2 linked regions of the Candidatus Thiodictyon syntrophicum genome follow. The protein of the gene in region 1 interacts with the protein of each later gene in a pairwise test. Links are inferred from orthologs where the notes say so. Each region holds a gene or a part of one and is shown in the gene's direction. Other genes may lie near its edges. The genes, in order: THSYN_RS00985 and ndk.

Region 1 (15,641 bases):
GGCCGGCCAGGAGCCGGCCGCGGTCGCCGACGCCGAGCGCCTGGTCTATGTGCTCCAACCGGGCCCGACCGACCCCCAGGGGGTCGCGGTGGAACTACGGGTGGCCAAGCCGCTGCGCCGCGGCGGGCTCTCCAAGGGCCGCCAGGCGAATCTGTATAACCTGTTGCACGGCTACTCCACCCCCGAGTATCTGGTGGCGGCGGACCATGACATCCTGGGGATGCTGCGCGCGGTCTCCGCCGGTCAGTGGATCAGCAGCGTCCCGCTCACCGGTCTGAATGGCCGGGTCGCCCTGCTGCGGATGATCGGCACCGGCCGCTGCCATTGGCAGGCCGTGGAGGCGACCCCCCTGGGCCTGGGGGCACCGCGAGACCTGCAAATGGACTGGCACGAGGGCGCCGACGGGCTCCTGACCCTGGGGCTCGGCGTGGTACCGGCGGCCCGGCTGCTGCTCCTGGAGCCGCCGCTGTATCTGGACCTGGCCGGGCATCTGGTCGGCCCCTTGGAGTCCGGGGGGCTCAGTGCCGCGCAACTGCGCGAGGTCCTGGCCGCCCCGCGCCTGCGCGCCAGTCAGGCGGAGGCCATCGCCCGCACCCTGGTGCTGGAGTTCCCCCAGTTGCCCCTGCCGACCCCGGTGCCGGTGCCGGTGACCGAGGTCGCGACCGCCCCGGCCACCCCCTGGCTGACCCTGACCTGCGATACCCTGGCGGGTGCCGCGACCGACCAGCTCAACCTCGATTTCGACTACGCCGGCCATCGCGTCCCCGGCCTGCCGGCGCTCACCCACAGCGTCCTGCCCGGCGGCGGCGGCACCGTGCGCATCCATCGCGACCTGGACGCGGAGCGCGGCGCCCTGGACACCCTGGCGGGGCTGGGTTTCGTCCCGGCCGTGAACACCCCGCAGCGCGCCGGCGGCCATCGGCTGCTCCCCGCCGCCACCAACCCCATCGAGCGCGCCGGCCACTGGTCGGCCCTGCTGCGCGACGGCCTCCCGGCCCTGGCGGCGGCCGGCTGGCGGGTGGACATCGCCGACAGCTTCCGCCTGCGCTTCGAGACGGCGGACTGGGACCTGGAGGTGGAGGAGGAGGCCGAGTCCGGGGGCAACGACTGGTTCGGCCTGCGCTTCGATCTCGATCTGGGCGGGCGGCGCATCCCGCTGCTGCCGATCATCGCCCCCCTGCTGGAGTTGGGTCTGGACGCGGAACTGCCGCAGATCATCAGCCTGCCCCTGGACCCGACGGGGACGGACCCCGCGGCGGCCCACCGCTATGTCGATCTGCCGGCGGCCCGTCTCAAACCCTTCATCGCGATCCTGCGCGACCTCTTCGACCGCGCCGCGCCGGGGGCGGACGGGCAACTGCGGATCTCGCGCTTCGACGCGGGGGCCTTAGCCGAACTCGAGGCCCAGGGCTATGCCATCCGCGGGGCCGAGCGGCTGCGCGAACTGGCCCGGCGCCTCAAGGACTTCACCGGCATCGAGTCGGTCGAGCCCCCGGCCGGGCTCACCGTGGAACTGCGCCCCTACCAGCGGCGCGGGCTCGACTGGCTCCAGTTCCTGCGCGCCTGGAACCTGGCCGGCATCCTGGCCGACGACATGGGGCTCGGCAAGACCGTCCAGGCCCTGGCCCACCTGTTGGTGGAAAAGGAGGCCGGGCGGCTCGACCGCCCCGCCCTGGTGGTCGCCCCCACCAGCCTGATGGGCAACTGGCGCCGCGAGGCGGCGCGCTTCACCCCGGCCCTGCGCACCCTGGTCCTGCACGGCTCCGACCGGCACCAACTCTTCGATCGGATGCCCGATCATGACCTGGTGCTGACCACCTACCCCCTGCTGTCGCGCGACCAGGAGCGCCTGGCCGAGCAATCCTTCCACAGCCTGATCCTCGATGAGGCGCAGTCCGTCAAAAACCCCAAGTCCCAGGCCGCCGCCGTGGTCCGGGCGCTCAAGGCCGATCACCGGCTCTGTCTCACCGGCACCCCTATGGAGAACCACTTGGGCGAGTTGTGGACCCAGTTCGACTTTCTGATGCCCGGCTTCCTGGGGGATCAGGGCAGCTTCAAACGGCTCTGGCGCACCCCCATCGAACAGCACCACGACCATGAGCGCCACGGCCGCCTGGCGCAGCGCATCGCCCCCTTCATGCTGCGCCGCCGCAAGCAGGACGTGGCGACCGAACTGCCGCCCAAGACCGAGATCATCAAGAGCGTCACGCTCGGTGAGGCCCAGGCGGCACTCTACGAGGGCATTCGCCTGTCGATGGAGAAGCGGGTGCGCGAGGCGATCGCCGCCCAGGGACTGGCACGCAGTCACATCACGATCCTGGATGCGCTGCTGAAGCTCCGCCAGACCTGTTGCGACCCGCGCCTGCTGCGGATCCCGGCCGCCGCCCGGGTCAAGGAGTCCGCCAAGCTGGAACTGCTGATGGACCTGCTGCCGGAGCAATTGGAAGAGGGCCGACGCATCCTGCTCTTCTCCCAATTCACCAGTATGCTCGCCCTGATCGAGACCGAACTCGAGGACCGCGGCATCCCCTATGCCAAGCTCACCGGCCAGACGCGCAAGCGCGACGAGGCCATCGACGCCTTTCGCTCCGGCGCGGTGAGCCTGTTCCTCATCAGCCTCAAGGCCGGCGGCGTGGGACTCAACCTCACCGAGGCCGACACCGTGATCCTCTATGACCCCTGGTGGAACCCGGCGGTCGAGTCCCAGGCGGCGGACCGGGCGCATCGGATCGGCCAGGACAAGCCGGTCTTCGTCTATAAGCTCGTGACCGAGCAGACGGTGGAGGAGCGCATCCTCTCCATGCAGGAGCGCAAACGCGCGCTCGCTGCCGGGGTCTATCAGGAGGCGGCGGGGGAGCCGGATTTGGGCTTCAGCGGGGCGGACCTGCAGGCATTGTTTGCGCCGTTGGCGCAGACCTAGGTCCACTTTAATCGGCTCGCCTACAATCTGATCCGTCTCCTGATGGCGCAGTCGGCACTGCTGGCCGACCAGATCCCCCGCCAACTCAGCTTCAAGCATGCCGTGCAACTGTGGACCCTGTGGCAACAGTACCGCGACGCCCTCGCCACGGCGGCCGACCTGGCGGCCTTGCTGGCCATGATGGCGCAGCTGCGTGTCGGTCTGCGTCCGGGCCGCATCGAACGCATCGCGAGCTGCACCAGCCGGGTCAGGACCTTACCCTTGACCTCAGGGTCGCTCTGCGGCGAGATGTCCACCAAGACGTAAGTGAAGCTCGGTATGTAAGGTGCCAGCGCGGGCGAAAGCGGGGAGATCAGGTCGTGGAAGTTCCGGGGAACCCGCCAACGCCGTTTGCCGTGATAAACCACCAGCGGCATGACCGGCGGCAGCAGCCGTGCCCGCGGGTGCTGCTTGCGGTAGGCGTCGCCCTCGACCGCGAAGTACCGCAGCAGTTGCAGTTGGGTCCAGTGCTCAGGCCGGCTCTTGTGCTCGAACAAGACGCAGACCGGCAGGGGCTGGCCCCGCCAGCGCACGCGATAGACCAGGTCCGAGTAGATCGTGCGCAGGTCGGACGACGCCTAGGTATCCTTACTGATCTCCACGCTGTCCAGATCGACCTCGGTGAGCACCTCTTGCGGCAGATAAACGCGCAGGAAGTCCTTCGCGATGTCCGTGGGGTCGCAGGCTCACTTGGCGCTGCAAGCGCCAAAGGTGACTCGGATCACTCGCCATCAGGAGCGCCAGGCGTATGAAGATGCTTCCTTTGGCTAGCTGGCCATCAAGGCCTCGATCGCCTCCGGGTCCTTGGGCGCCGCGGCGGAGAGGATCTCGTTGCCGTCCGGCGTGATCAGCACGTCGTCCTCGATCCGGATGCCGATGCCCTGATAGGGCGCGGGGACCGCCTCGGTGGCCGGCATGTAGAGCCCCGGCTCCACCGTCAGTACCATGCCCGGCTCCAGACGCCGCCACTCACCGCGCTCCTTGTAGTGACCCACGTCGTGCACGTCCATGCCGAGCCAGTGACCGGTGCGGTGCATGTAATAGGGCTTATAGGCCTCGTCCTTGATCAGCTTGGCTGTCTTGCCTTCGAGTATGCCGAGACGGATCAGGCCCTTGGTCAGGACCTTGAGCGCCGCCTCGTGGGGCTCGATCCAGCGGTTGCCGGGGCGGGCCTTCGCAATCGCGGCAAGCTGGGCCGCCAGGACGAGTTCGTAGAGCTCACGCTGGGGCGGGCTGAACCGGCCGTTGACCGGGAAGGTGCGGGTGATGTCCGAGGCGTAGCCGTGCAATTCGCAGCCCGCGTCGACCAACACCAGGTCGCCGTCCTTGAGGGTCGCGCAATTGTCGACGTAGTGTAGGACGCAGGCGCGGGCCCCGCCGGCGACGATGGGCGGATAAGCCTGGAAGCGCGCCCCCGCGGCGGCACAGTGGCGCAGGAACTCGGTCTCCAGTTCCGCCTCGCCGCGGCCCGGGCGGCACAGACGCATCAGCCCGCGATGGCCGGCGGCGGAGATGCGCGCCGCCCGGCGCATGAGCTTGACCTCGGCCTCGCCCTTGCGCAGGCGCTGCTCGTGCAGGAGCGCCTCGATGGTGACGAAGGTCTCCGGCGGGAGCGCGCCCTTGCGCACATTGGCCCGCACCTGGTTGACCCAACCGAAGACGCGGGCGTCGAAGGCGGCATCGGCGCCGATGGGGAACAGGAGTCGGGCGCGTCCGTCGATCAGTCCCGGCATGAGGGCGTCGAGTTCGCTCAAGGGGTGCGCCTCGTCGGCCTTGTAGGTCGCCGTGGCCCCCTCGACCCCGGCCCGATAGCCGTCCCACTGCTCGCGCTCCGGGTCGCGGGGGCGGCAGAACAGGATGAACTCCCCCTTCTTGCGCCCGGGGGCGAAGACCGCCAGGGCCTCGGGTTCCGGGAACCCGGTGAGATAGGTGAAGTCGCTCGCCTGCCGGAAGGGGTAGTGGACGTCGCGGTTGCGAATCGTCTCATGGGCGGCCGGCAGGATGGCGAGCCCATCCGCGCCGATGGCCTTGAGCAGGGCGCGGCGGCGCCGTCCATACTCGGCCATGGTCATCGCGATCCCGGGCGGGGGGCCGCCCGCTCCTCGTAGATCAGCATGGCGGCCACCCAGACGAACTCGGTCAGCTCGGTCAGGGCCGCCTCGTTCTCCTCGTCCTGCCGCAACTGGTTGAGATCCAGGCGGGTGATGTCCGCGAAGTCGCGCAAGACCTCTTGTGCCTGAGCGGACAGGTCGCGCTCGGCGAGGCCCAGGACACCGATTGAAAACAGGAAGCCGCGCACCCAGTCGTAGAGGGCGGTGGCGCGCTCGGCCAGGGCGTGGGAGTCGTCCGGGAGCAACAGGGGGAAATCGAGCCCGGGACCTGCAATCCGCTCCTGAGTTCGGCGCGCGAGCGCACCCAGGACGGCCCGTGCCGGCTGCACCTCCTGGTCCAGGGTTGCGTCCCCGTCCGGGTTCAGGGGCGGGATCGGCAACAACAGGTCGAGCCAGGCCGACTCCGGGGCCGCGGACCCGCCGCAGATCAGGCCGCAGAGCATCCCCTGGGCCTCGCTCGGGGTCGGGGCGAGCGGGCTTGCCTGGAGCAGGTTCCCGATCTGATCGTAGTCGATGTCCGTGGTGGTCTCCGGGGCGCCTGGCGCGGTCGATGCCCGTCTGGTTGCGGCTCTTGAGCATACCATGGGCACCGACCCGATTGACCCTGCCTGCCGCCCCTTCTATAGTGCGAAGAATTCTCAAAGAGGCCCTGATCTTGGCCAGTTTCGACATCGACCAGTTCGAGCGCGGCGTGGAGCATCTGCTGCACCTGTGTCAACGTCTCCAAGAGGAAAACGCCTCCCTGCGCGCCCGCCAGGAGGCCCTGGCGGCCGAGCGCGGCGACCTGATCGAGAAGACCGAGCAGGCACGCAGCCGCGTCGAGGCCATGCTGTCGCGGCTGCGTGCGATGGAGGAGAGTCTATGACCGACGAGCCCATTGGGGTCAATATCAAAGTCCTGGACAAGGACTATCGCATCGCCTGCCCGGCCGCCGAGCAGGAGGACCTGATCGCCTCGGCGCGGCTGCTCGACGGGCGGATGCGCGAGATCCGTCAGACCGGGCGGGTGATCGGCTCGGACCGCATCGCGGTGCTGGCGGCGCTCAATATCGCCAATGAGTTGCTGCAACTGCAAAAGGCGCAGGGCGGCGGGGAGACCGCCGTCACCCGGCGGCTCGGTCGGCTGCAGGAGCGCATCGGCGAGGCCCTGTCCGCGCAACCGGCCCTGGACTCGTCGGCCGAAAGGGTATAGCCTCTTTCCCCAGACACCCCCTGTAGTGTTCGACCGCTGGCTGGGTATTTTCTTGAGCCTATTTTGTACCCTGGGGACATGACCACGAGGCCGTTGCGCAAGTCCGCCCCCGAGCGGAAAGCCTGAAGCCGACGCGACTGACCCCACTTGAACCTCACGGTTCAAGAACAAAGGTTAGCGACGGCACAGACGGGGGGTGTCGCCCCTTTATCGTCGCTTGCGAAAGGGCCGCGGGTACCAAGCCCCTGTGTTCGATTCGCTTCCAATGCAATCTCCCCTCGCCCCCACCACGGCACTCGGTACTTCTGCTGTTTGCGCTGACCCTGAGGTGCCGTGGGGACGGCACGCGCCGAACGGGTGCCCGGCGCTCCGCGGCCTGCGTCGCCGACTCCGCGCGGCACGGCGCCTGCTTTCCCGCAACGATCAGCGACGTCACGCGGCGGCACTCACCCGGGTGCTGGGGCGGGAGCCCGCCTTCCGATGCGCCCGCCGGATCGCCGCGTTCTGGCCGGCGAACGGCGAACTGGACCCGCGACCCCTGCTCGCGGCGGCGGCCCGCCGCGGCACTGCAAGCACCTTTCTGCCCGTGTTGCGTCCGGGGCGGCAGCGCCGACTGTGGTTTGTCCGCTACGCACCGGGTGACGCCCTGACTACTAATCGCTTCGGGATACCCGAGCCCCGGCACGGTCGCCAGGGGCGGCCGCCAGCCTGGGCACTCGACCTGATCCTGGTCCCGCTGGTCGGATTCGACATGGACTGCAACCGCCTCGGCATGGGCGGCGGCTACTACGACCGCACCCTGGCCTTCCTGCGGCAGCGCCGACACTGGCTGCGGCCGCGCCTGATCGGCATCGCCCACGAATGCCAGCGCGTCACGCGCCTGGTGCCCCGCCCCTGGGACGTGCCGCTCGACGCCGTGGCGACCGAAAGCCGCATCTATCGGCGCACAAGATAACAGGTTGGCGGCCAGCCTCGATTGTCGTTGTCGTTGTCGTTGTCGTTGTCGTTGTCGTTGTCGAGGTTATCGTAGCGGATTCTCTCGCACGCCAAGTTGCATCGCTTCTCCGATTACGATTACGACAACGACAACGATGCGACAAGCATTCTTCTTCCTCTCGAACCTTGGGCGACGCGCTAGTTAGCCAGCCCGCCGGCAAAGATGCGATAGGCCGGGTTGTCGGTTTCATCCCAATGGGGGTAACCCAGGGCGTCCAGGGAGCGGCGGAAGTCGGCGCGCTCTGCCTGCGGGACCGTCGCCCCCATCAGTACCCGGCCATAGGCGGCCCCATGGTTGCGGTAGTGGAAGAGGGTGATGTTCCAACGCTTGCCGAGCCCGCCGAGCAGGTCCAGCAGGGCCCCGGGGCGCTCCGGAAACTCGAATCGGACCACGGTCTCTCCGGGGGTCTCGCCCGCCCCCGGGGCGTGCCCCCCGACCATGTAGCGCACATGCAACTTCGCGGTCTCGTTGTCCGTCATATCGAGCACCCCCAACCCCTGGTCGCGCAGTTGCCCGATCAACCGGGCGCGCTGGGCGTCGCCGCCGCCCAGTTCCACCCCCACGAAGACCTGGGCCTGATCGGGGTCGGCGAAACGGTAGTTGAACTCGGTGATCTGGTGCTCGCCGAGCGCCCGGCAGAAGGCCAGGAAGCTCCCGGGCCGTTCGGGGATCGCGACCGCCAGCAGGGCCTCGCGCCGCTCACCCAAATCCGCCCGCTCGGCCACATGGCGCAGCCGGTCGAAGTTCATGTTGGCACCGCTCTCGATCGCCACCAGGTGTTCACCGCGGCAGCCGGTGCGCGCCACATAGCGCTTCAGGCCAGCCACGGCCAGGGCCCCGGCGGGTTCGGCGATACCGCGGGTGTCTTCGTAGATGTCCTTGATGGCGGCGCAGATCTCGTCGGTACCGACCAGTATCACCTCGTCCACCCGCTGGGCGGCGACCCGAAAGGTCTCAGTGCCGATGCGGCGCACCGCCACCCCGTCGGCGAACAGGCCGACCTGCGCGAGTTCCACCGGCCGCCCCGCCGCCAGGGCCGCGTGCAGGGTCGGCGCGTCCTCCGGCTCCACGCCGATGATGCGCACCTGGGGCGCCAGCCACTTCACATAGGCGGCGATGCCGGCGATGAGCCCACCACCGCCCACGGGGACAAAGATGGCATGGGGGGGCTCCGGGTGCTGGCGCAGGATCTCCATGCCGATGGTCCCCTGACCGGCGATCACCTGCGGGTCGTCGAAGGGGTGCACGAAGGTCAGACCCAACTCCGCGACCAGTCCCATGGCATGGGCATAGGCCTCGTCGTAGGAGTCGCCGCACAGCACCGCGGTCCCGCCCAGGGCCCGCACCGCCCGGACCTTGATGCCCGGGGTGGTGCGCGGCATCACGATGGTGGCCGCCACCCCCAGACGCGCCGCGCCCAGCGCGACGCCCTGGGCGTGATTGCCTGCGCTGGCCGCGATGACCCCACGGGCGCGCACCTGCGGGCTCAGACTCACCAGCTTGTTGTAGGCGCCGCGCAGCTTGAATGAAAAGACCGGTTGGAGGTCCTCGCGCTTGAGCAGGACCTGATTGCCCAGGCGGGCCGAGAGGGCCGCCGCCAGGGTCAGGGGGGTCTCCTGGGCAACCTCGTAGACACGGGCCTTCAGGATGCGCTCGATGTAGCTGTCGGGCATTGGAAAACCTCAGTGAGACAAGGGGCCGGGGGCCGGGTGCGATCAGAACTGATGTGGTAACCGAGATCCCGGGTACGCTGTCGTTGTCGTTGTCGTTGTCGTAATCGAATAATCCGACCACGACAACGACAACGATGCCCGGTCCGCGAGAACGTCCGGTAGCTCTTGGCGGGTACGCAATGCGTACCCTACGACATGTGCGTTAAAACATCAGTTCTGATTGCACCCCCGGGGGCCAGACGCCCCAGGTTACCAGGCGCCGAGATGGTAGATTGTGGGGTGGGTAGAGCGCAGCGAAACCCATCACTTGCGCTATGATACCAAGCCCTTAAGAGACCAATTCAGCGAGGCACCCCATGAACCAGGACGAGCAGAAAAAACAGGCCGCCCACGCGGCCCTGGCCTATGTCGAGGGCGGGATCATCGGCGTGGGCACCGGCTCCACGGTCAATCACTTCATTGACGCGCTCGCGACCATCAAGGGTCGCATCGAGGGCGCCGTGTCCAGTTCAGAGGTGTCCAGCGCCCGCTTGAAGGCCCACGGCATCCCGGTCTACGACCTGAACGCGGTCGGTGACCTCGCACTCTACGTGGACGGGGCGGACGAGTCCAACCGCCAATTGCAGTTGATCAAGGGCGGCGGCGGGGCCCTGACCCGGGAGAAAATCGTCGCGGGGGCGAGCGCTCGCTTCGTCTGCATTGCCGATGAGACCAAGTTGGTGGAGCTGCTCGGCCGCTTTCCCCTGCCGGTAGAGGTCGTCCCCATGGCCCGCAGTTTCGTCGCCCGGCAACTGGTCCGGGCCGGCGGCACCCCGGTGTGGCGCGAGGGCTTCGTCACCGACAACGGCAACCTGATCCTGGACGTCCAGGGCCTGGAGATCCTGGAGCCGGTCAGTCTGGAGCAACAAATCAACAACATCCCTGGCGTGGTCACGGTCGGCATCTTCGCCCTGAGGCCCGCCGATGTCCTGATCCTGGGCACCCCGCAGGGCCCAAAAACGCTGATGCCCGAGTAAGTCATCGCCTTGGAGACGGGGCAAGCAGCCGTGGCCTCGTCGCGACTGAAGCCGCTCCCACCAGGAGCGGCGCCTGAGCCTCACGACAACTGCATCTGTCAGCCTGCCACAGAGACCTTATACATGCCTGATCGCATCGCCTTCATCGGACTCGGCATCATGGGCCGCCCCATGGCCCTCAACCTGCGGCGCGCCGGGTACGACCTGGCGGTCTATGCCCGCCGCCCGGAGTCCATGGAGCCGCTGGCGGCGGCCGGCGCCATGACCTGGCGCAGCCCCGCGCAGGCCGCCGCCCAGGCCGAGGTGATCTTCACCATGGTGGCCGACACGCCGGACGTGGAGCAGGTGATCCTGGGGCCGGGCGGGGTGCTGGAGGGGGCGGCCCCGGGCGCCGTCGTGGTCGATATGAGCACCATCTCGGCCGCGGCCACCCGGGTGATCGCGGGGCGTCTGGAGGGCCAAGGGGTGGCCATGCTGGACGCACCGGTCTCGGGCGGGGAGTCCGGGGCGATCGCGGGGACCCTCTCGATCATGGTGGGCGGCGCGGTGCCGGTCTTCGACCGGGTGCGCCCGCTGCTGGAGGTCCTGGGGCGCAACATCGTCCATGTGGGCACGAACGGCGCCGGCCAGGTCTGCAAGTCGTGCAACCAGATCGTGGTGGGGGCGACCATCGCCGGGGTGGCGGAGGCGATCCTGCTGGCGCGCGCCGCCGGGGTGGACCCGGCGCGGGTGCGCGAGGCCCTGCTCGGCGGCTTCGCCGCGAGCCGCATCCTGGAGGTCCACGGCCAACGCATGATCGACGGCAACTTTGCCCCCGGCTTCAAGGCGCGCCTGCACCAGAAGGACATGCGGATCGTCGGCGAGGCGGCCGCGCAATTGGGGCTCGGCCTGCCGACCGCCGCGAGCATTGCCCAGTACCTCGATGCCTTGGTCGACCAAGGGCTGGGGGAACTGGATTCAGCGGCGATCTACAAGGTGCTGGAGTCCATGAACCATTGAAAAATCGCCTGCTGGGCGATTTTTCACTGTTTGAGGGGAAAGGAAAGCTGTCGCTCGCTCATGCAGCACGGGCGGCGGTCATGGCGAGCCCGTAGGGTCCGCTGTGCGGACCGACGACGCCGCGGATCGCACGACGCCCGGCGCCATGCGTAGGTTCCGCTGCGCGGACCGGCGATCCCGCCGATCGGAGAGGGGGCGGGACCAGGATCAAGTCCGCAGGCCGCTTCCCGCACTGGAGCGAAAATTCGACGGTTCCCGCCACGCCAACACCATCGGTATGGTCCGCGGATCAGTGCGCACGGGTACGCAAGTACTGGTCGCAGCGATCGGTCGCGACAAACTCGATGATGGCACGGGTGTCGTCCGAGCAGTTCTTGAAGACGACCCGCTCGAGGATCGCGGGGCCTTGGCGCAGGATCAGGGCGCCCACCAACTCGTCGATGAAAGACTGGGTCACCTCGATCCCAGCGAAATCAAAGACTACCTCACGCCCATGCGCGAGCGCGTCCTCGGCCTGCTCACGGACCGGTACGGCGATGGAGCGCACGGCCGCGAGGCGACCCTGGGTCTGGGTGCTCAGTGTCAGGTGGGTGCGGTGTTCATGGGTGTTCATGGTGCGATCATGGGGCCGCGACCCCGAAAAAGTAAAGTGAACCTACTCGAATCGAAGGGGGATAGATGCCATGCCTTCGAGGGCTGGAAGCAACTCGGCGATGCGTATGTCGCCAAGCCGGTCCCGCCGCAGGTCAAAGGCGATGGCTACCTCTTGCTAGAGGATGCGTGATCAGTTACATCGACACTTGTTGTCGCTTCGGCCTACAAAGCGATCAGCGTGTAGCACCCTTCAACTATCACTCTGAAGAATCTACCTTCGACTTACGCGATGACCTCAATCGCACCACATAGCTCTCCGCCGCAACTTCATACTGAGACGCAAAAAATACGCTGATCCACCCGCGCACGATCTGCCAGAGATATGCCGCGTCGCTTCCGTCCAGGTGCGGCTTGCATTGCAGGACAAGATTGCGTCCCTCCCCATCTGTGATCCGACTTGGTATTCGCGCGGTGATCTGCGCGAAGGATGGCATCGACAACAACGCATTCCGTATTTCAACTTCAAATTCCGCCGCCGACAGTCCCGGGGGCAATGATAGGTCGCGCAAATCCTGCAAGCCGTCTCGAAGCGTGTCTTTAACCACAGCATTCGTATTTTCGTCGCAGAAAATGGCATAGAGCTTCTCGGGCGCCGCGCATCTTGGGAGCCATTGGCCCCGCCGCCCCTGCACATCATCTTCGTCCATTGCCTGTCCTTCTTCTAAGGGGTGTGCGACAAGTTCTTTCGCCGCGTCCTCGATCTGCTTTCTTAGAGTGTAGGTCGCAGGAACCGCCTCATTAAGTCGCTTCATGAACGCTTGTACCTCCGGCGCTTCAATAGCCATTGGCACCATAAGTTCGATATTGTTCTTTCGGCTCCATCCAAGCGCCGGCCCGGTAAGGTTGGCCGATCCTAGCATGCACTCGCTGTCCGCGGTATACAGCTTTCCATGCAAAGCATCAAGGATAAATAATCTTGCTCCGGCTCTCTCGTTTACCAACTCGAAAACCTCTAAGTCGCTAACGCCAGCCGCAACCTCCGCCGCGCGCCAACGCGTGTAAACCCTAACCTCCACGTCTTCGGGAATGCTCTCAAATAGAGTCTCCAGTACCGCCACTTTAATGAATGGTGCGCAGAGCACAACCTCACGCTGCGCTCTGCTCAACAGTACCTTCAGCCTTTCTCCATCAACGACCATGTCCCGCTTCCGCTGCCCTATAATGCCAGATTATCGTCAGGATCGAGGAACTTCGCTGCGATCTGTCCCCACTCGAATCGCACCTTCTGCAACGCGCGCGCACGTTCCATTCCCGCTTCACGCTCATACCGTGCCCACCCAGCGAAAATGATCTTTGTCGCATTCACTGCTCGCATTAGCCTGCTAAGAACCTCCTCCCGAGTAAGGTCGGTGATGTCCTCATCGACGGTGTTAATTGTGCCAAAAATATCATCGAACGCGGGGTGCGACCGATTAAAAGTGACCTCTGTCACCTTTCCCTTGATTTCGACATTAAACAAGTGGTAGGAGTCAGGGAACGCAGCCTCCAAAAAAACCACCCGAAGGTCGGCATCCTTGATTAAAGACACCAACTCATCCGCAGCTTCGTCAGAGTATTTCTTATTTTGCGTAAGGTCTTCCTTTATCTCCACGAAGTCTTCTTTTGTCTTCGGCGTGTCTTCGCCTTCGATTGGCGTTTCTTTAGATCGATCTTTCCACCCTTTATTGACGGTGTTAGTTACGTCGTCCGGCTCCTGATGTCTCTTTCTCCGTGTGGAACGGCCTCCTGATGCTTGGGCCTTAATCAATTCGCGAAGATGCTTGAGGTTTCTCTTTAGACTATCGCTCAGAACCAGCAACCAACCCCGTGGATCACCTTCAGCTTTCAGGCGATTAACAACATCCAAAAAATTTTCTCCTTCTTCGGCGAGTTGCTCCCACTCGGTCGTCGCGAGTTCAGAAAAATGGGTTGCAGCTTGCTTGTTGTTTGTCACGCCGAAAAGCTCGTCAAGCGCCGGGTCGAACTCCACTTCCGCATCCCACCAGCGTTCTCGGGGATCGTATCCAATGCACCACCCTGCGTCTAACACAAGCTCACGCCCGGCGCGCAGAAGAGACACCCCGATATTGTTACGTGCGTGCCTACCATAGGCCGTCTGGCCGCGATCCGCCGACCCGGCTTCGTCAATGGTCTTCTTTGTTGCGACAGAAAATCGCATATTAACAATGTGCTTCTTGCCGCCAAACTCAATCTCCTGGGGGTCCTCAAAAACCGACTCGAACATCGCCGTCTGGTCGAACGGCGCCGGGACTTTAGCGGCAGGGGTTAGATACAGCGGGTCGTCAAAACAGGCTTCCTTGTCAAAACTGGTGCCGCCGCCAACATCTGGAGCAACGAGTCTAATGATCAATGAACCATCGAGCAGGAAACGCCGATAAATACGTCCGATCAAACGTTCCGTGTTTAGCAAAGTCGATCGGGCGCTCTTCCATGTGAGGCGGTTAATGTCTATTTTTGACCAGACGACGAGCGTTCCTGAATTACCAAGCTGCGCCGACAAATCTCTCCAGTCACTGGGAACGGGCTCGTGCTCCGGCTCTGGAACGTACTCCGTAACGCCAGACTCAACCTCATCGACATCCAAAAATGTATGAAGCGCATTGTCCGGCCCGTTTTGCCAACTCCAGACATCCAAGCGAGCCGCTTGCGAGATGGATGCATTAGGAAGCCCCATACCGAAACGCCCGATTCCTGATCGGTCGTTCAGTCGCGTTCCGTTGCCGAACTGCAGTGCCATGCGAAGCGTCGTTGCATCCATTCCATCGCCGTCATCAAGAACACCAATCTCGACGATCCTCGATCTCTCACGCTGTTCTACGACCTCTCGCTTTTGCAGGCAGAATACCTCAATGAGAGATGCGTTAGCCTGTTGCGCGTTATCGATCAGTTCCGCGAGAGCATAGGCGGTGTTCTTGTATCCGGAATCTCTCATAGCCCGAATAGCCAGACACGCCGGAATGAATTGCGCGGGAGTCTGCACTTGCGTCTCGGTGTGGACGGTCTCATTCATTCCAAACATCCTCCCAGTTAGTGAAGGCGTCGGCGACATCACCGAAGCCGGTAAGTGCTGTGTCAACGACAGTCGCAATTTCGCACGCGGCATTTCCGCCCGCTCGAGGTCCCCGGATCGCACGACCCACCATCTGACTGTATAGAACAAGAGATTTCGTTGGGCGCGCAATCACGGCAGCGCTTGTCTTAGGCGCGTCGAACCCTGTCGTTAATACACCAAAATTGCAGAGTACCATCGGAGTCTCGGTATCTCTTCGAAATTCTTTAATTATGCGTGTCCGGTCAGTCGAGCAAGATGCGGCAGTTATCACATTCGAATCGATTCCCAGTGCCGTCAGAGTGGCTGCCATTACTTCTGCGTGCTGCACCGTTGCGGCAAAAACGATAATGCGCCTGTGCTTTGCAGCAAGCAGTCTTTGTACTTCGGACACAATTGCTACGTTTCTGACGGTCTGCCGTGCAAGTAACTCAAGAACCTCTGGATTGTAATCAGAAGGATCGGTAACATCGCCGCGAGTACGCTTTACGCGGCCCACAGACGCGGGATTAAAAATCTTGGTAAACGTCGGCTTTGCCAAATACCCTTCTTCGATTAAATAATTAACCGGATTCTGCCATCCAACCACCTGGAGCATGACTTTTCTCGACCCAAAGAACTTTGCCAACTCGGCATCTGCGGAGATATCAGTCCATGACCGCCCGGGGGTTGCACTAAGCCCGACCAACCCGCTGTGAAAACCTGTCTCAACTAGGCGATCTATGACCTCTCGGTATGATGGCGCGATCGCTTGATGTGCTTCATCAACTACTACTAGCCCGACACGTCGACCTAGCCTCAGAACTTCAAGGGGTTCGCGTAAAGAACGAGCATAGATTTTTTGAAAACCTGCGATGATGAGCCCATCTGAACATGCCGAAATATCGGGATCGTAGTCACCCCAATACCGCAAGATGGATAGTTCACGATTGCCCAACGATTTCCATGCCTCCCGAAACGCTTCGCCCGCCTGCTCCAACAGCTCCTTACTT
Region 2 (15,421 bases), 1.5 Mb from region 1 along the record:
TGGAGATAACGCCGCCCGGCAAGGGCGCCGACGTCGCTGCGGTGCTGGAAACAATCCGCAGTGAGTTTCCATCGGTCACGGACTTCGAGCGGGACTTCCCGTCCCTGTGCTTCGCGCTCGCCACCGGCGTAGGCAAGACCCGGCTCATGGGCGCCTTCATCAGCTATCTGCACCTGGCCCACGGCATCGACAATTTCTTCGTGCTGGCGCCCAATCTGACCATTTACAACAAGCTGATCGTCGACTTTACACCGAACACGCCCAAGTATGTCTTCCGCGGCATTGCGGAGTTTGCGACCGAAGCGCCGATGGTCATCACCGGCGACAACTACGAGCAGCAGAACGTCACCGGCGGGCGGCTGTTCGGTTCCGTGCGGATCAACATCTTCAACATTTCCAAGATCAACTCCGAGGTGCGCGGCGGCAAGGCCCCGCGCATCAAGCGGTTGTCCGAATACATCGGCGCGAGCTATTTCGACTACCTGGCCGGGCTGCCGGACTTGGTGCTTCTGATGGACGAGTCGCACCGTTACCGGGCGGGCGCGGGGATCCGGGCGATCAATGAACTCAAGCCCATCCTGGGGCTGGAGTTGACGGCGACGCCGTTCGTCGAGACCAGCAAGGGCACCCTGCCCTTCAAGAACGTGATCGTCGACTACCCGCTGGGCCGGGCGATGGCCGACGGCTTCGTCAAGGAGCCCGCGGTGGTGACGCGCAAGGACTTCGACCCCAGCGGTATGTCGACGGAGGAGATCGAGCGCCTCAAGCTGGAGGATGGGGTGCGCCTGCACGAGGGTGTCAAGGTGGAGTTGGAGACCTACGCCCGGCAGTTCGACAAGCCCATCGTCAAGCCCTTCGTGCTGGTCATCGCCCGGGACACGACGCACGCGGGCCAGTTGTTGGCCCTGATCCAGTCCGCGGCCTTTTTCGAGGGGCGCTACCAGGACAAGGTGATCCAGGTGGATTCGAGCAAGACCGGCGCCGAGGAGGAGGCCATGATCGCACGCCTGCTCAAGGTCGAGCACACGGAGGAACCCACCGAGATCGTCATCCACGTCAATATGCTCAAGGAGGGCTGGGACGTCACCAACCTCTACACCATCGTGCCGCTGCGCGCGGCCAACGCCCGCGTGCTGATCGAACAGTCTATCGGCCGCGGGCTGCGCCTGCCCTATGGTGTGCGTACCGGTGTGACCACGGTGGACCGGCTGAACATCGTGGCCCACGACCGGTTTCAGGAGATCGTGGACGAGGCCAAGCGGCCGGGATCGCCGATTCAACTCCAGACCTTGGTGCTGGACATGGATCAGGTGGGGACGAAGACGGCCACGATGGTTTCCCAGTCCCAGTTGGCGAGCCGGCTGGGATTCAAACCCGCGACACCGACCGGCAGCACCCGAGTGGCTGGCCAGGACCAACGCGCCGCCTTCGAGAAGCCGCAGGAGCAAGCCTTGGCGCAACTGGCCTATGCGGCGATCCAGAAGCTGAGCGGCGATCCCCGGAGGGTGCCGACGGTCGAGCACCTGAGGAAGCCTGAGGTTCAGGCGGCCATCGTCCTGGCAGTAGAGGAGAGCCGTACCCCGGCGCAGTTGGAGTTGAAGGGGCTGGCCGAGGAGCCGGACATTGCCGCCGTGGTCGCCAAGACCGTCGACCTGGTCGCCCGTCAGACGATCGCTATGCCGCGTATCCTGGTGGTCCCCAAGGGTGAGGTGCGCTCCGGCTTCAACCCCTTCACGCTGGATCTAACGACGCTACAGTACGCCATGCGGACCTGCTCTATGACCTGGCCGGGCAGACGGTCCGGCACTTCCTGGGCTATCTGTCGGAGGACGACGCTTGCCGGGTCCTGCGCTGTTATCAGCAGCCCATCGCCGCCTTCATACATGCCCAGATGCAGGAGCACTGGTTCGAGGAGGCCGCGGGTTACGAGGTGAAGATCAGCAAGGGCTTCACGGAACTCAAACCCAGCGCCTACAGCTACGCGGTAGCGGAGCCGCCCGCGGACTACCGGATAGCCCCGCGGGACAAGAGCAACATGGGCCGATACCTGTTCGGCGGCTTTGCGCGCTGCCTGTACCCGGTACAGAAATTCGAGTCCGACGCGGAGCGTAAGCTCGCGGTGATCCTGGAGCGAGAGGCCCAGAAGTGGTTTCGCCCTGCCAAAGGGCAGTTCCAGATTTACTACCGTGATGGTGCCAATCATCGGGAGTACCAGCCGGACTTCGTGGCCGAGACGGACGCGACCATCTACATGCTCGAACCGAAGATGCGCAAGGAACTGGAGGACCCGGTGGTGCTGGCCAAGAAAGAGGTCGCCGTCAATTGGTGCGCCAACGCCACCGTCCACGCACTCGCCCACGGGGGCAAGCCCTGGCGGTATCTGCTGATTCCCCACGACGCCATCGCGGAGAATATGACGCTGAGCGGCCTCGCCGGCCAGTTCGGGGACCAGGCCGTGGGAGCGGCTTGCAGCCGCGATGCGACGCCGCGGTAACCTGTAACGCTGCGGCAGCTTGCCGGGCCCCGTCTCGCGCAAGCCGCTCCCACAGGGTTGCTGCGCGACTTTCACCGGGTGTCTCAGGCGACGATCGGCGGTAAAGTGTCGACTGGAGGCCGGCGGGGCGACCATGCCATGGCCGACCCCGACCGCTACGAATCGACCGGGCCCACCCTCAGGGCCTAACTGAGGCGTCATGTACCCCTTCTCCTTGATCGATCCGCCGACCCTGCTCCTGGTCTCCATCATGGTCTTCACCCTCACCGGGGTCTTCATGGCCATCGCGGCACACATTCGCCAGGAGCGGGCCTACACCTGGCTGGCCTTGGGCGCCCTGGCCTTTGCCGCCGGCTGGGCGCTCAACCTGTCGCAATGGGTCTACGGTCTCACGCTGCTGACCATCCCGGCGGCGGAGATCCTGCTGCTCGTCTTTCCCATCTTCCTGCTGTGCGCGACGCTCGACTTCCTGCGCCGGCCGGGGATTGCGCAGACACTCGGCGCCGCGGCCCTGTCCTTGGCCTTGGTGTTCTGGGTTCTGGTGGTGTTCGTCGACAGTGAAACGGTGCCGGGCGCCATGACCTCAAGCCTCAACGGTGCGCTTTACCTTGCGGTCGCCCGGCTCTTTTATGCCCATGCCTACCCGAACAACCTGATCGGGGGAACCATCATCGGCGCCATCGTCATCATCGGTACCGCCTTCATCCTGCGAACCGTGTTCCTGATGTACGGGTTCGTGTTCACCGATACCCTGGGCCCGGAGGTGCGCAAACAGGTCCTCTACACCATGCTGCTGATCGACCTGATGGGGATCTTCATGCTCGCGCTGTGCTTCCCGCTGTTCGATTTTCTGCGCGCGGAGACCAATCTGCACGCGGCCAACACCATCCTGACGCATCTCTCGGAGCGCGACCCCCTGACCGGCCTCTACAACCGCCGGGTCTTTCTCGCCCGGCTGGACGCAGAACTGCTGCGGCATCGCCAGTCGGCGATCCCGCTGTCGCTCATCCTCTTCGACATCGATCACTTCAAACAGGTGAACGACACCCATGGCCACGGGGTCGGCGATCAGGTGCTCCAGCATGTGGTCGCGACCACCCACCAGCGCCTGCGCGGCCAGGACCTGCTCGCGCGTTTCGGCGGGGAGGAGTTCATGGTCCTGCTGCCCGAGACGCCGCTCGCCGCGGCGACCCGGGTCGCGGAACGGATGCGCACCGGCCTGGAGGCGAGCCCCGCCCTGTTCCGACCCGTCCCGCCGCTGCGGATCACCTGCTCCTTCGGCGTGAGCTGTGCCGACGACCTCACGCAGAACGCGCAGGATCTGCTCGGCGCGGTCGATGCGGCCATGTACGCCGCCAAGCACCAGGGCCGCAACCGTGTCTGCGCCTGCCGTGCGCGCGACGCCGACGCCTGATCCTGGTGCCGCGAGGCGCAGTCAGCGATCAGTTTTCAGGTCGCCACTGGGTCGAGGCCAGGCGGGCCAGTCCGCACAGGACAAGCTCCGGGACCAGTTCCAGGGGCCGGGCGATCAGGGGAGCGATGCGGGGCCCATCGCCCCCGGTGATCAGCAAGGCCGGGGGGGGCGCCGATCCCGCCCCGGCGCTCTCCGACAGCCGGTCCCAGAGCCGTTGGTGCAGGCGTTCGGCCAGGGCCGCCAGGGCGTGCAGGCTGCCGGTGGCGACGGCCGCGCCGGTGTCCGCGGCCCAGGGCTCGTCGGTGGGCTCCGGCTCGCCCGGGGGGATCCGAGTGCCGGCGAACAGGCTGTCGCGCATCATGGTCAGGCCGGGCAGAATCAGGCCGCCCAGGTGCTGGCCGGCCGAGGCCAGGACATCGAAGGTGGCCGCGGTGCCGACATCCACGACGAGCGCCGCCGCCGCACCGCGCCCCAGTGCGCCGAGCAGGGCCAGCCAGCGGTCGACTCCCAGGCGGGTCGGCTGCGCATAGGCGACCCGCAGCCCCAGGCAGTCACGGCGAGTCACGGCGAACTGCGCCTCCAGCCCCCAATAGGCGCGCACCACCCGGGCGACGGTCTCACCCAGGTCCGCCCCGCCGACGTTGCCGACCAGCACCCGCCGCGGCGGGTCCAGCGCCTCCCAGGCGGCAAGCAGATCGAGCGGCAGGCCCCCGCCGTGGCGGACCCCGGTCATCGGACCGAGACCCGCGGCGTCCTGCCGGGCCCAATGCAGGTTGGTGTTGCCGATGTCGATCAACAGGTTCATGGGCGTCCTGGTGCAAAGTAACGAGTCAGGAACAAGTTAAACACAATCGTTGTCGTTGTCGTTGTCGTTGTCGTTGTCGCAATCGGAGAAGCGATGCAATTCGGGGTGCGAGAGAATCCGAGGCACTACGATAACGATTACGACAACGACAACGACAACGACGCTAGAAGCACTCTCCAGGCGCGGCGGCTCAGTCACCAAGACGCACGCTGACCTCCCCCGAGTGGAAGCGCTGGAGGCCCTCGGCGGTGTGCAGCCGCAGGGCTCCGTCGGGGTCGATCCCGGCATAGTCGCCCGCGATCAGGCGCTCGCCCTGTTGCAGCCGGACCCGCTGCCCGCGCAGGAGGTCGAACCCGGCCCACTCGTCCAGGAAGGGCTTGAGCCCGAGGTCGCCGTAGCGCTCCAGCATCTCCAGCAGGCCCTCGATAAGCGCGGCGGCCAGGCGATTGCGCCCTGGCGCCGCGTCGCCCAGGGCCTCGCGCAGGTCGGCCCAGGGCTGGTCGATGGCCCGCCCCTGGTCGGCATCCAGGCGCAGGTTGAGGCCCAGGCCCACCACCAGGTGGCTCGGCCCCTGGGCCTCGCCCGCCACCTCCAGCAGCAGACCACCGAGTTTGCGGTGCCGCCACAGCAGGTCATTGGGCCACTTGAGCCCCAGGTCCGCAACCCCCAGGCGAGCCAAGACCCCGGCGACGGCCGCCCCCGCCGCCAGACTGACTCCACCCACGGCGGCGGGTCCGAAGGGGTAGCGCCACAGGAGCGAGAGATAGAGATTGGTGCCGAAGGGCGACACCCAGGTCCGGCCGCGCCGCCCCCGCCCGGCCGTCTGGCGCTCGGCGAGACAGACGGTACCCGCGGGGGCCGACAGCGCTGCGTCTGCCATGAGTCGGTCGTTGGTGGAGGCGAGTTGGTCGTGGATCTCAAGCCGGGCGAGCCGCTCCCCGCCGGCGATGGAGAGGGCGCCGAGGATCAGTGCCGGGTCCAAGAGTTCCAGCGGGGTTGGGAGGCGGTAGCCGCGGCCGGGGGCACTCTCGAGGGCGAGACCATAGTGGTCGGTGGCCTTGCGCAGCGCCTTCCAGACGGCCGTGCGGCTCAGACCCAGGCGCTGGGCAATCGCCGCGCCGGAGTGATAGTCCCCGTCGGCGAGCAGGCGGATCAGGTCGAGGCCCCGTGGCATGACCGGCTCAGGCCAGACAGGCGAGCCAGGCGGCCTGCGCCGGGGCGGCCCCCGCGGGCACCGGGTCCAGGCGCATCAGTTCGCAGGTATCCGCGGCGGCCGGCGCCGGGCTGGCGGTAAGTTCCATCAGTTCGTCGCGGCGAAACAGGTGCAGACGGATCGCGGTGTCGGCCCCGGCCGCGGCGACCCGCCGCTCCAGGTTCTCCGCCGTGACGCGCAGTCCGTCCACGGCCACGACCAAGTCCCCGGGCGCCAGCCCGGCGCGCTCCCCGGCCCCGCCGGACAGGACGTTTTGGATCACCGCGTCCGCGCACCCGGCGCTCAGCCGGATCGCCAGGCTGGGTTTGGCCACGCCCGGCGCGAACCGCGCGACGACCCCACCCAGGTCCTTGGGGCCGGTCGCCGGCCGCAGACGCAACGCTATCCCCACCTGGGCGAGCAGGGGCGCCAGGTCCAGGTCCGTCGTGCCGTCCAGTGCCTGGGCGAAAAAGCCGTCCAGGGCGAGACCGGAGACCTGCGCGGCCATGGCCTCCACGCCGCGCTCCGGGACCCCGACCCCGGTCCGGCCATAGCGCTCCCAGAGGGCGCGCATCACGTCGTCCAGGCAGACCCGGCCCTGGGTGTCGCGCCGGATGGTCAGGTCCAGGGCGAGCGCCGTCAGAGCCCCCTTGGCGTAATAGCTGACGATGGCGTTGGGGGCGTTGTCGTCCTGCCGGTAGAACTTGGTCCAGGCATCGAAGCTGGACTGCGCCAGCGACTGGACCAGCCGGCCGGGGGTGCGCATGACCCGGGTGATGGTCTCGGCCAGGAGTTGCAGATAGGCATCGGTGTCGATACAACCGCTGCGCACCAAGGCCAAGGTGTCGTAGTAGGACGTGATGCCCTCGAAGGCCCAGAGGGTGCGGGTATGGACCTCGGCGCTCAAGGTGCCCGTCATCAGGGCCGCGGGCCGAATGCGCGTGACGTGCCACAGGTGGAAATACTCGTGGCTGCACAGAGCGAGGAAGCGCCGATAGCCTTCCGTGGGCGCCGCGTCGGCCCCCTCTCCGGCCGGCTGCGGGAGGTCATCCCGGGTGCACAGCAGACTGGACGAGAAGCGATGCTCCAGACCGCCATAGCCGTCACCGACCGCGGCGGTCAGAAAGAGATAGCGATCGATCGGCAATTCACCGAAGAGCGCGGCGTGCTGCTCACAGACCCGCCCCAGGTCCTGCCCCAGGCGCTCCAGGTCGCACCGCTGCCGACCGCTGATGGCCATCGCGTGCGGGACCGAGCGGACCGCAAAGCTGATCAACTCGAAGGTCCCCATCTCCACCGGATGGTCGATCAGGTCGGCATAGTCGTCTGCCTGATAGGCGCCGAACCCCCAGGGCGCGGCGTCCAGGGCGCGCAGACTGGTGGCCACCCGCCAGTCCCGATACCGCTCCCCCGGCGGCGGCAACAGCTCGATACGACAGGGCCGGTCGGCGTGACCGCTGACCTGCAGCAGCAGACTGGGACCGTTGAAATAGGCGTGGGTGCAGTCGAGGTGGGCCGAGCGCACCGTGAACTCCCAGGCGTAGACCTGGTAGCGAACGATCAGGGGCGCGATACAACCCTGGCCGGGGACCAGTTCCCAGGTCTGTTTGTCCAGTTTCGTCAGGGTGAGGGCACGGCCGTCGGCAGCTTGCGCGGCAAAGCATACGACGTTGCGCGCAAAGTCCCGGATCATATAGCTGCCGGGACACCAGGCCGGCATGGTGAGTTGCAGCGCAGTCGTCACCGGGCCCCGGATCACCAACTCAACAGTGAACAGATGGGCCTGCGGGTTCTGCGGACGCACCCGGTAAGTCAGCACGCGGGGATCCCCGACGAACTGCCGTTGGAATCAGGATCGGGGATCATTTGCGGACAACGTTACACGGCCGACGTCAAACGCGACGTCGGTGCGGCATTCAAACCGCTCCGACGGCCACCAGTGCGCGCGCGTCACCGCGCAAGAAGGCCGGGACGAGCGCCCCGGCCTTACGCGTTGCTTACCAGCGCGGACCGCGGGAGGGACGCTCACCGCGCGGCTTGGCCTGGTTGACCTTCAGGTTGCGACCCTTCAGGGGGGTCTCGTTCAGGGCCTTGATGGCCGCATCGGCCTCCGAGTTGTTCGGCATCTCGACGAAGCCGAAACCCTTGGAGTCGCCCGTGAATTTGTCGGTGATCAGGTTGACGCTGGAGATCTCGCCATAGGCGGCGAAGGCGTCGCGCAGATCGTCTTGGGTCACGGAGTAGGCCAGGTTGCCAACGTAGATATTCATCGTTCAAGTGTTCCGTCAAAGTGCATTGAAGAGAGAGTGAGAACGGTCGAATGATCAATGCACAACTGATTCGACAGTCTTTGTCCCCAACCGTTGGGGCGAAATCGTGGCGCGGCCAGGCCGCGTGGGCAGCCGGCAACGCGATACCGACGGCTAGCGGCCGCGGGCCGGCATGGCACGCCGGCCACCCGGCCGCGCGGCCGGCGCCCCGCCCATGCGGTCGCCGCGAGGCCCACTGCGCGGGCGCGGGGCGAAATCGGTGCGCCCGCGCACGCGCTCGTCATCCTCATCGCGCTCGGCCGGCGGATTCGCGGACGGCTCGAACCCGACGACGGGGGTCATGGGGATTTCCCGGCGCAACAGGCGCTCGATCCCCTTGAGTAATCCCTTCTCGTCATGGCTGACCAGCGACAGGGCGGCGCCGACGGCACCCGCGCGGCCGGTGCGGCCGATACGGTGGACATAGTCCTCGGCCACGTTCGGCAATTCGAAATTGACTACTTGGGGCAGATTGGCGATATCCAGGCCGCGCGCGGCGATATCGGTCGCCACCAGGGCCCGTACCAACCCGCGCTTGAACTCGTCCAGGGCCCGGGTGCGCGCCGATTGGCTCTTGTTGCCGTGGATCGCCGCGGCGGTGATCCCGTCACGCGTGAGCTTCTCGGCGAGTTTATTCGCCCCATGCTTGGTGCGGGTGAAGACCAGTACCTGCTCCCAACCCTCGCGATGGATCAGGTGGGCCAACAAATCGGGCTTACGCTGCCGGTCAACCGGGTGCGCGGACTGGGCGACCGCCTCGATCGGCATATTGCGCCGGGCCGCCACCTCGACGGTCTTGGGGTGCTTGAGCAGGCCATCGGCAAGGCGGCGGATCTCATCTGAGTAGGTCGCGGAGAACAGGAGGTTTTGCCGCCGCTCCGGAACCAGGCGCAAGATCCGTTTGATGTCGTGGATGAAGCCCATATCGAGCATCCGATCGGCCTCATCCAGCACCAGGATTTCAACCCGGGACAGATCCACCGTGCGGCGGGTCGCATGATCGAGCAGGCGCCCGGGAGTCGCGATCAGGACATCGACGCCGCGCTGGAGTTTGTCGACTTGGGGCTGCATACCAACGCCGCCGAAGACGATCGCGGAACGCAGCGGCAGGTGAATGCCGTAGGCCGCGACCCGCTCCCCGACCTGGGCCGCGAGTTCGCGCGTCGGCGTCAGGATCAGCGCGCGGGGATGGCGTTGGGGATGGCCCTGTTCGGCTAACCGATGTAAGACGGGCAGTACAAAGGCGGCGGTCTTACCGGTCCCGGTTTGGGCGCCGGCCAATAGATCATGACCGGCAAGTATCTCTGGGATGGCTTGCGCCTGGATCGGCGTCGGCCGACCGTAGCGCTGCGTCGCGACGGCGCGCAGCAAGTCGGCCCTGAGGCCGAGCGAATCGAAAGACATGGAGGCTCCGAGCCTGTTTGCCCAGGCGGCTTACCCGGCGTTGTCGGGACCGATCCAGGCAAAGTGAAAGAAAATGTACGCTCGACGGAGACGCCTGAGCGTCGAAAAAGCAATCAACCGCGAGACGGGGTGTAACGACCGCTTGGCGCCGGATCGCGCAGATTTTGGAGTCTAGACACATGCGAAGCGAAAAGCCAGCGGATTTGTTGGACTTGATCTATCCCGCGACCGAAGCCCGCTGACGCCCCTTTTACCGGACTCATTAAAGCCAATATTTTCATTGACTTAACATCACCGAGGCGGATGCCGCACCCACGCAGCGCCGACCCTGCGGAACGCTGCGACGCCACGCTGGGCGCCGCGCGATGGCCCATCGTGACCCGCTCGAAGCACACCCGCCGGGGGCACGCCTTGACGCACACCTGACGGGGATTTGCTCGCCTCATCAGCCAGGCGTCGCGCCGGTTTCGACTCGGAAATCCGGCGCGGGGCTCAGGGCGCGGGGTATCAGGCCTCGAGCACCTGGAGGTAATTGGCCTTGAACGACTCACGATCCGCCTTGACGGACGCATCGTAGCCCTGCTCCTGCATCTTCTGCTTCATCCACCCAGGCAGCACGCCACGGACATAGACATTCTCCGAGTTCTCCGGATCGACATAACGGGTGTAGTCGCGTCCGGAGGGGGTCGCACGGGGCGCAGCCGCGGCCCCACGACGACGCCGGGGCATGATCAAGGGGACGATCTCGTCGACCTCATACCCGTTTTGGCTGATCAGGTCCCTGATCTGCTGCACCACGCCCTGCTTCGCCTCTTGCCGCCGGGTGGTCAATGCCCGCTGCAATTCCGACTTGCTCTGCTCGATTTCCTCGAGCCGCTGCCGGATCTCATCAACGTTAAGGTTTGCGTACTCCACGGTGGGTACCTCCGATCTGAAAATGGATGGACTGAGTTGGTCTGCGTATCGCCGCGCATAGCTGTCACGAGCGCGCCCTTACTAATGTATTCGTTTCGCAATGAAAGTCAAGTGAGGAAGATAAAAAATACCGGACGCCGGGCCGCCGCACCGCGGCCGACGACGCGCCCCGGCACAGGCGCCGCCGGGGACTCGACCATCCGGGCGATTCAATCGCGGACAACTGCCGGCGGGCATTCCTGCGTTGGCTCGTGGCGGGGATGAGGCGCCGGTCAGGCATTCGGTGGGCAAGTATTGCGCCGCGCCGCTCGTCGCCGCCGGGGCCTTGATCATCGTTCCGGCCAGCGGCCACCTTCCGGAGTCCAAGGCTGAAGCCCTGGACTCCGGCCCGGCGCGGCCGCAACGATGATCAAGTCCGCCGCCGGGATGCCGCGCAACGCAATCCCCGCCGCCGGTACGAACGACTGATGATTGTCGTGTCTGCGCGGCTGCACCCGGATTGCGCCGGCGCGCCGTCCGGCCGCCGAAGAGGTCGCCGCGAATACGGACCCAGCCGCAATGCAATGACACGTAACTGCTGGAGCAGGCGGGCGAATGACCCAACGGACCCGGTGCTCGCGGGGGCGCCCGGGGAAGCGCGGGTGGGATCATAGGGAGGGGCAAGGCAGCGCGGCACGCCGCGCCGTCATCTCCTTTGGCGACTTCAACAATGGTGTTGGCAGCGGTCAGTCAAGACGTTGCGCTGGCGGGAAGCAGTCAGTGGGGAGCGGGACGCCGCCGACAGCGGGACCTGGACCAGGGGCGCCGGGACACTCGCGCGAGCGCTATTGGCGGCACCCGCCGGGCGGGGTTGGGTAGCGATCGGACGGCGCGGCGCCCGCTCGTGATCGTGCCGACCAGGCCAAAACTGCAGACGCGGCCAACGAATTGGTGCCCGGGGCGGGACTCGAACCCGCACGCCTCTCGGCGAGGGATTTTAAGTCCCTTGCGTCTACCGATTTCGCCACCCGGGCGCGGTCTTGGAAGCCCCGGTCCGCGCCGCCTCCCGGGGCTCGCTGCCCGCCGGGAGTCTGCCGGTTGCGATGCGGACGGTTGCTCGCCAGGGCTGCGGGGGAGTTGCCGATAGCGCCGGCCAGCCGCCGCCGCAAGCGAGCGGAGCAGTCGTGAGTGGAGGCTGAGCCCGGAATCGAACCGGGGTGGGCGGCTTTGCAGGCCGCTGCATGACCACTCTGCCACTCAGCCCAAGCCCGGCAGTATAGTGGGGACGCGCGCGCTTGTCACCAGTAAAGCCGTCCACCCTGACCAACGACCAAATGAATGCGCGCTCGCCACACGCGCACCGGCGCGGTCGCGACCCCGCCCCGCAAGGGTCGAGCGGAATCGTGCGCAAGGCCCGCGCCGGGTTCGGGATGCGGCTAGAAGGCGGCCGCGAAGGCCGCTGCGAAGCGGTCGTAGTCCGCTTCGGGCAGGTGATTGATGCCGGCCGCCGCCTTGCGTCCGCCCCCGGTCGCGAATTGGCGGCATAGTTGGTCGGCACCCGCGGGGCGGGTCAGCGGGGCGCGCACGCTCACCAGGAAGCCGCCGTGCGGCAGCCGCGTCAGCAGGGCATGAGCACACTCCGGCGCGGCCTGTGCAAGCGCGTTGGCGAAGACCCCGCTGACGCGCCGCGCCCAGGGTTCGTCGGGTAGGATGTGCAGCCGGTAGCGCGCCTGCATGAGTGTCGGCGCGGTGCCCCGCGCGCGGGCCAGATCATCCGCGTAGCCGCTGCTCAAGCGCTGGAAGGTCGGGTCCTCGCGGATGAACGCCAACGGGTCCGCGTAGCGACACAGGCGGCGATACAGCTCATCCGGGGCGCAATGCAGATCGGCCACGGCGGCGCCGTACCCATTGTAATTGATGCAGATGCCCAGTTCCCGCAGGAGCGCAAGCTCGGCCGCGGCAAGCCCGAGCGGGGCCGCCGCACGGTGCGCCGCGGCATCGAAATTGTCGCCGTAGGTGCCCACCACCGCCCAGGCGCGAAAACGCCCGCCGACGAATTCATCGACCAACAGGCTCGTACCCTTGTCCGGACTGGTTTCGATGTGACAATCAAGCCCGGGGTGGGTGGGGATCTCACCGGGGAAATGGTGGTCGAAGTAGCGCACCCGGGCGCCCCCGGCCAATATCCGGGTCAGTGCCGCACGGTTGCTGTCCAGCGCGATGTCGAGCACCGTGACCCGGTCCCCGGGGCCGGCCTCGACCCGCTCCAAAAGGGCAATGTCGCGCTTGACCCCGGTTACCAGGGTGGCCTCGCGCGGGTGCGCGAGCCGCAGTTGCCGCAACGCACAGATACCGTCCGCGTCCCCGTTGAAGACGTCGAAATAGGCCATGACTCACCTCTACTGCGGGTTAAATTTCTCGTGGGCCGGATGGACTTGCGCCCCCCGACCGGGCGCGCGGCCGGGCACTGCCGCGCGCCCGGGACGCCCGGCGCGGGCGCGTCGGCAGACACCCGGCATTGCCGGTCATCCCCCTTGCCGGTAGACTGCGCGACTTGCTTTGCGCCGGCCCGCACCGGCGGCGGCCACTGCGCCGCGCCGGGGACGACCCCGGGACCTTGCCCCATTATCGCCGCGGGCGCGCCCTCAAACACCTGATCCGGAGCCCCCATGCCAGTCGAACGCACCCTCTCTATCATTAAGCCCAACGCCGTCGCCAAAGACGCCATCGGCGCCATCCTGAGCCGTTTCGAGGCGGCCGGACTGCGCATCGTCGCGGCGCGCATGGTGCACCTGAGCAAGGAGCAGGCCGCGGCCTTCTATGCCGTGCATCAGGGCCGGCCGTTCTTCGCGGAACTGGTGGACTTCATGACCTCCGGGCCGGTCATGGTCCAGGCCCTGGAGGGTGAGGACGCGGTCGCGAAGAACCGCGACATCATGGGCGCCACCAACCCGGCCAACGCCGCCCCGGGCACCATCCGGGCGGACTTCGCCGACTCCTTTACCGAGAACGCAGTGCACGGCTCCGACGCCCCGGACACGGCGGCGGTGGAAATTGCATTCTTTTTCCCGGAAGGCCTCTGCCCGCGCACCCGCTGACCCCGACCCGGACCGGACCGCGCACCCGCGATGGATAATCCGCAAGAAGCCCAGGCCCCGGGGCCGAACCTGCTGGACCTGGACCTCACCGATTGTGAGGCCCTGGTGGCCGCGCTTGGCTTCAAGACCTTCCACGGGCGTAATCTGTTCAAGTGGATCCACAAGCATGGGGTCATCGACTATGACGCGATGACCGACGTGCCCAAACGCCTGCGCGCCGCACTGGCGGACCACGCGCTGCTGCGCCTGCCCCGCATCATCCACTCCCGGCCGTCCGCGGACGGCACCCTGAAGTGGGTGATGGAGCTGGATGACGGGCAGCGCATCGAGACGGTGTACATCCCCGAGGAGGGGCGCAGTACCCTCTGCGTCTCCTCCCAGGTCGGGTGCGCGCTGGACTGCGCCTTCTGCGCCACGGCCCGCCAGGGATTCAATCGCAACCTGCGGGTGGGCGAGATCGTCGGCCAAGTCTGGCATGCGACACGACAACTGGGTGTGGCGCCATCGAACGTGGTGATGATGGGCATGGGCGAGCCGCTCGCGAACTTCGAGGCGGTGGTCAAGGCCATGGCGGTCATGCAGGACGACCTGGCCTACAATCTCTCCAAGTTCCGGGTCACCCTGAGCACCTCCGGCATCGTGCCCAATATCTATCGGTTGCGGGAGGTCAGCGACGTCGCCCTGGCCGTATCGCTGCATGCGCCCAACAACGCCCTGCGCGACCAATTGGTGCCGATCAATCGCAAGTACCCGCTGGAGGAACTGCTGCCGGCCTGCCGCGCCTATCTCGCCGGGGATCAACGGCGCAAGATCACCTGGGAATATGTGATGCTCGACGGCATCAACGACAGTCTCCAGCACGCCAAACAGCTGATCCGACTATTGGAGGGCACCCCGTCCAAGCTCAACCTGATTCCCTTCAACCCGTTTCCCGACAGCGGCTTCAAGACCACCCCCCCGGCGCAGTTGGAGGCCTTTCGCCAACGCCTGATGGGCTCCGGCCTGCTGGTTTTCACCCGCAAGACGCGCGGTGACGAGATCGCCGCCGCCTGCGGGCAACTGGTCGGCCGGGTGGAGGATCGCACCCGCCGCGGCGAACGCCCGGTTACGGTCGGTCTGCCCACCCTCCCGCCCCCCGGCGGCGAACCGCCGCGGTGCCACGCCCGATGAACCACACGGCCATACCGGTGACCGCCCTGGTGCGGGTCCTCGCCCTCTGTGCCCTGTGCCTGGCGAGTGCGTCCTGCAGCCGGCACCAGGCCCGCGGTACGCCAAGCTCGATCGACGTACCCAACGCGACCGAGAACAGCCCGGCGGACCTCTATATCGCGATCGCCGCGGAGTACTCCCGCCTGGGGCAGACGGAAGCGGCGCTGAAAAACGCGGAAAAGGCGATCGCCGCGGACCAGCGCAACTCCGGCGGCTATTACATGCTGGCACTGATCTATCAGAAGATCGGTGAAACCCCGCTCGCCGAAGAAAACTTCAAGCGCGCCCTGGAACTCACCCCCCGCAGCCCCGAATTGCTGGACGCCTATGGCAGCTTTTTCTGCACCCTGCGGCGCTATCCCGAGGCGCAGGCCCAGTACGCAAAGGCGCTCGCCAACCCGCTTTACAAGACGCCCTGGTTTTCGCTGACCAACGCCGGCAATTGCGCCATGAGTGCCGGTGACGCCGCGGCGGCCGAGACCTTCTACCAGCGCGCCCTGACCGCCAACCCCAGGTACGGCCCGGCCTTGTACATGCTGGCCGCCATCGAGTTGAACCGCAACGATGCCAAGGCGGCCAGGGCCTACCTGCGTCGTTACCTG

What was found.
Region 2: the proteins of THSYN_RS00985 (region 1) and ndk interact in binary tests that used the Escherichia coli proteins (3 or more experiments, as listed by UniProt). The link is inferred for Candidatus Thiodictyon syntrophicum from one-to-one orthologs.

Annotation. Positions count from the first base shown.
Region 1 is NZ_CP020370.1:224,610-240,250, reverse strand. Bases 5,431-8,371 are described here. They hold THSYN_RS00985 (5-formyltetrahydrofolate cyclo-ligase), read left to right. Parts: upstream 5,431-6,526; coding sequence 6,527-7,216; downstream 7,217-8,371. Other genes in these bases: ilvA (threonine ammonia-lyase, biosynthetic), read right to left, coding at 7,396-8,371; THSYN_RS00995 (cell division protein ZapA), read left to right, coding at 5,932-6,261; THSYN_RS01000 (TIGR02449 family protein), read left to right, coding at 5,726-5,935; THSYN_RS01005 (UPF0149 family protein), read right to left, coding at 5,431-5,654. Also shown: THSYN_RS01020 (DEAD/DEAH box helicase), read left to right, coding at 1-2,920; THSYN_RS01010 (aminopeptidase P N-terminal domain-containing protein), read right to left, coding at 3,727-5,031; more of THSYN_RS01005, read right to left, coding at 5,028-5,430; more of ilvA, read right to left, coding at 8,372-8,931; ribose-5-phosphate isomerase RpiA, read left to right, coding at 9,288-9,947; THSYN_RS00970 (2-hydroxy-3-oxopropionate reductase), read left to right, coding at 10,071-10,946; THSYN_RS00965 (STAS-like domain-containing protein), read right to left, coding at 11,236-11,559; THSYN_RS36600 (hypothetical protein), read left to right, coding at 11,596-11,730; THSYN_RS00960 (phospholipase D family protein), read right to left, coding at 11,798-12,739; THSYN_RS00955 (ATP-binding protein), read right to left, coding at 12,757-14,610; THSYN_RS00950 (DEAD/DEAH box helicase), read right to left, coding at 14,603-15,641. UniProt on the Escherichia coli protein: Involved in the removal of 5-formyltetrahydrofolate.
Region 2 is NZ_CP020370.1:1,763,593-1,779,013, reverse strand. What follows is about bases 12,175-14,895. They hold ndk (nucleoside-diphosphate kinase), read left to right. Parts: upstream 12,175-13,181; coding sequence 13,182-13,610; downstream 13,611-14,895. Other genes in these bases: pilW (type IV pilus biogenesis/stability protein PilW), read left to right, coding at 14,777-14,895; rlmN (dual-specificity RNA methyltransferase RlmN), read left to right, coding at 13,641-14,780; THSYN_RS07650 (acetyltransferase), read right to left, coding at 12,175-12,902. Also shown: THSYN_RS07700 (DEAD/DEAH box helicase), read left to right, coding at 1-1,934; THSYN_RS35735 (hypothetical protein), read left to right, coding at 1,892-2,494; THSYN_RS07695 (GGDEF domain-containing protein), read left to right, coding at 2,694-3,908; THSYN_RS07690 (type III pantothenate kinase), read right to left, coding at 3,937-4,713; bifunctional biotin--[acetyl-CoA-carboxylase] ligase/biotin operon repressor BirA, read right to left, coding at 4,904-5,887; THSYN_RS07680 (M61 family metallopeptidase), read right to left, coding at 5,895-7,724; THSYN_RS07675 (RNA recognition motif domain-containing protein), read right to left, coding at 7,903-8,175; THSYN_RS07670 (DEAD/DEAH box helicase), read right to left, coding at 8,329-9,618; THSYN_RS07665 (H-NS histone family protein), read right to left, coding at 10,126-10,533; more of THSYN_RS07650, read right to left, coding at 11,949-12,174; more of pilW, read left to right, coding at 14,896-15,421. UniProt on the Escherichia coli protein: Major role in the synthesis of nucleoside triphosphates other than ATP. The ATP gamma phosphate is transferred to the NDP beta phosphate via a ping-pong mechanism, using a phosphorylated active-site intermediate.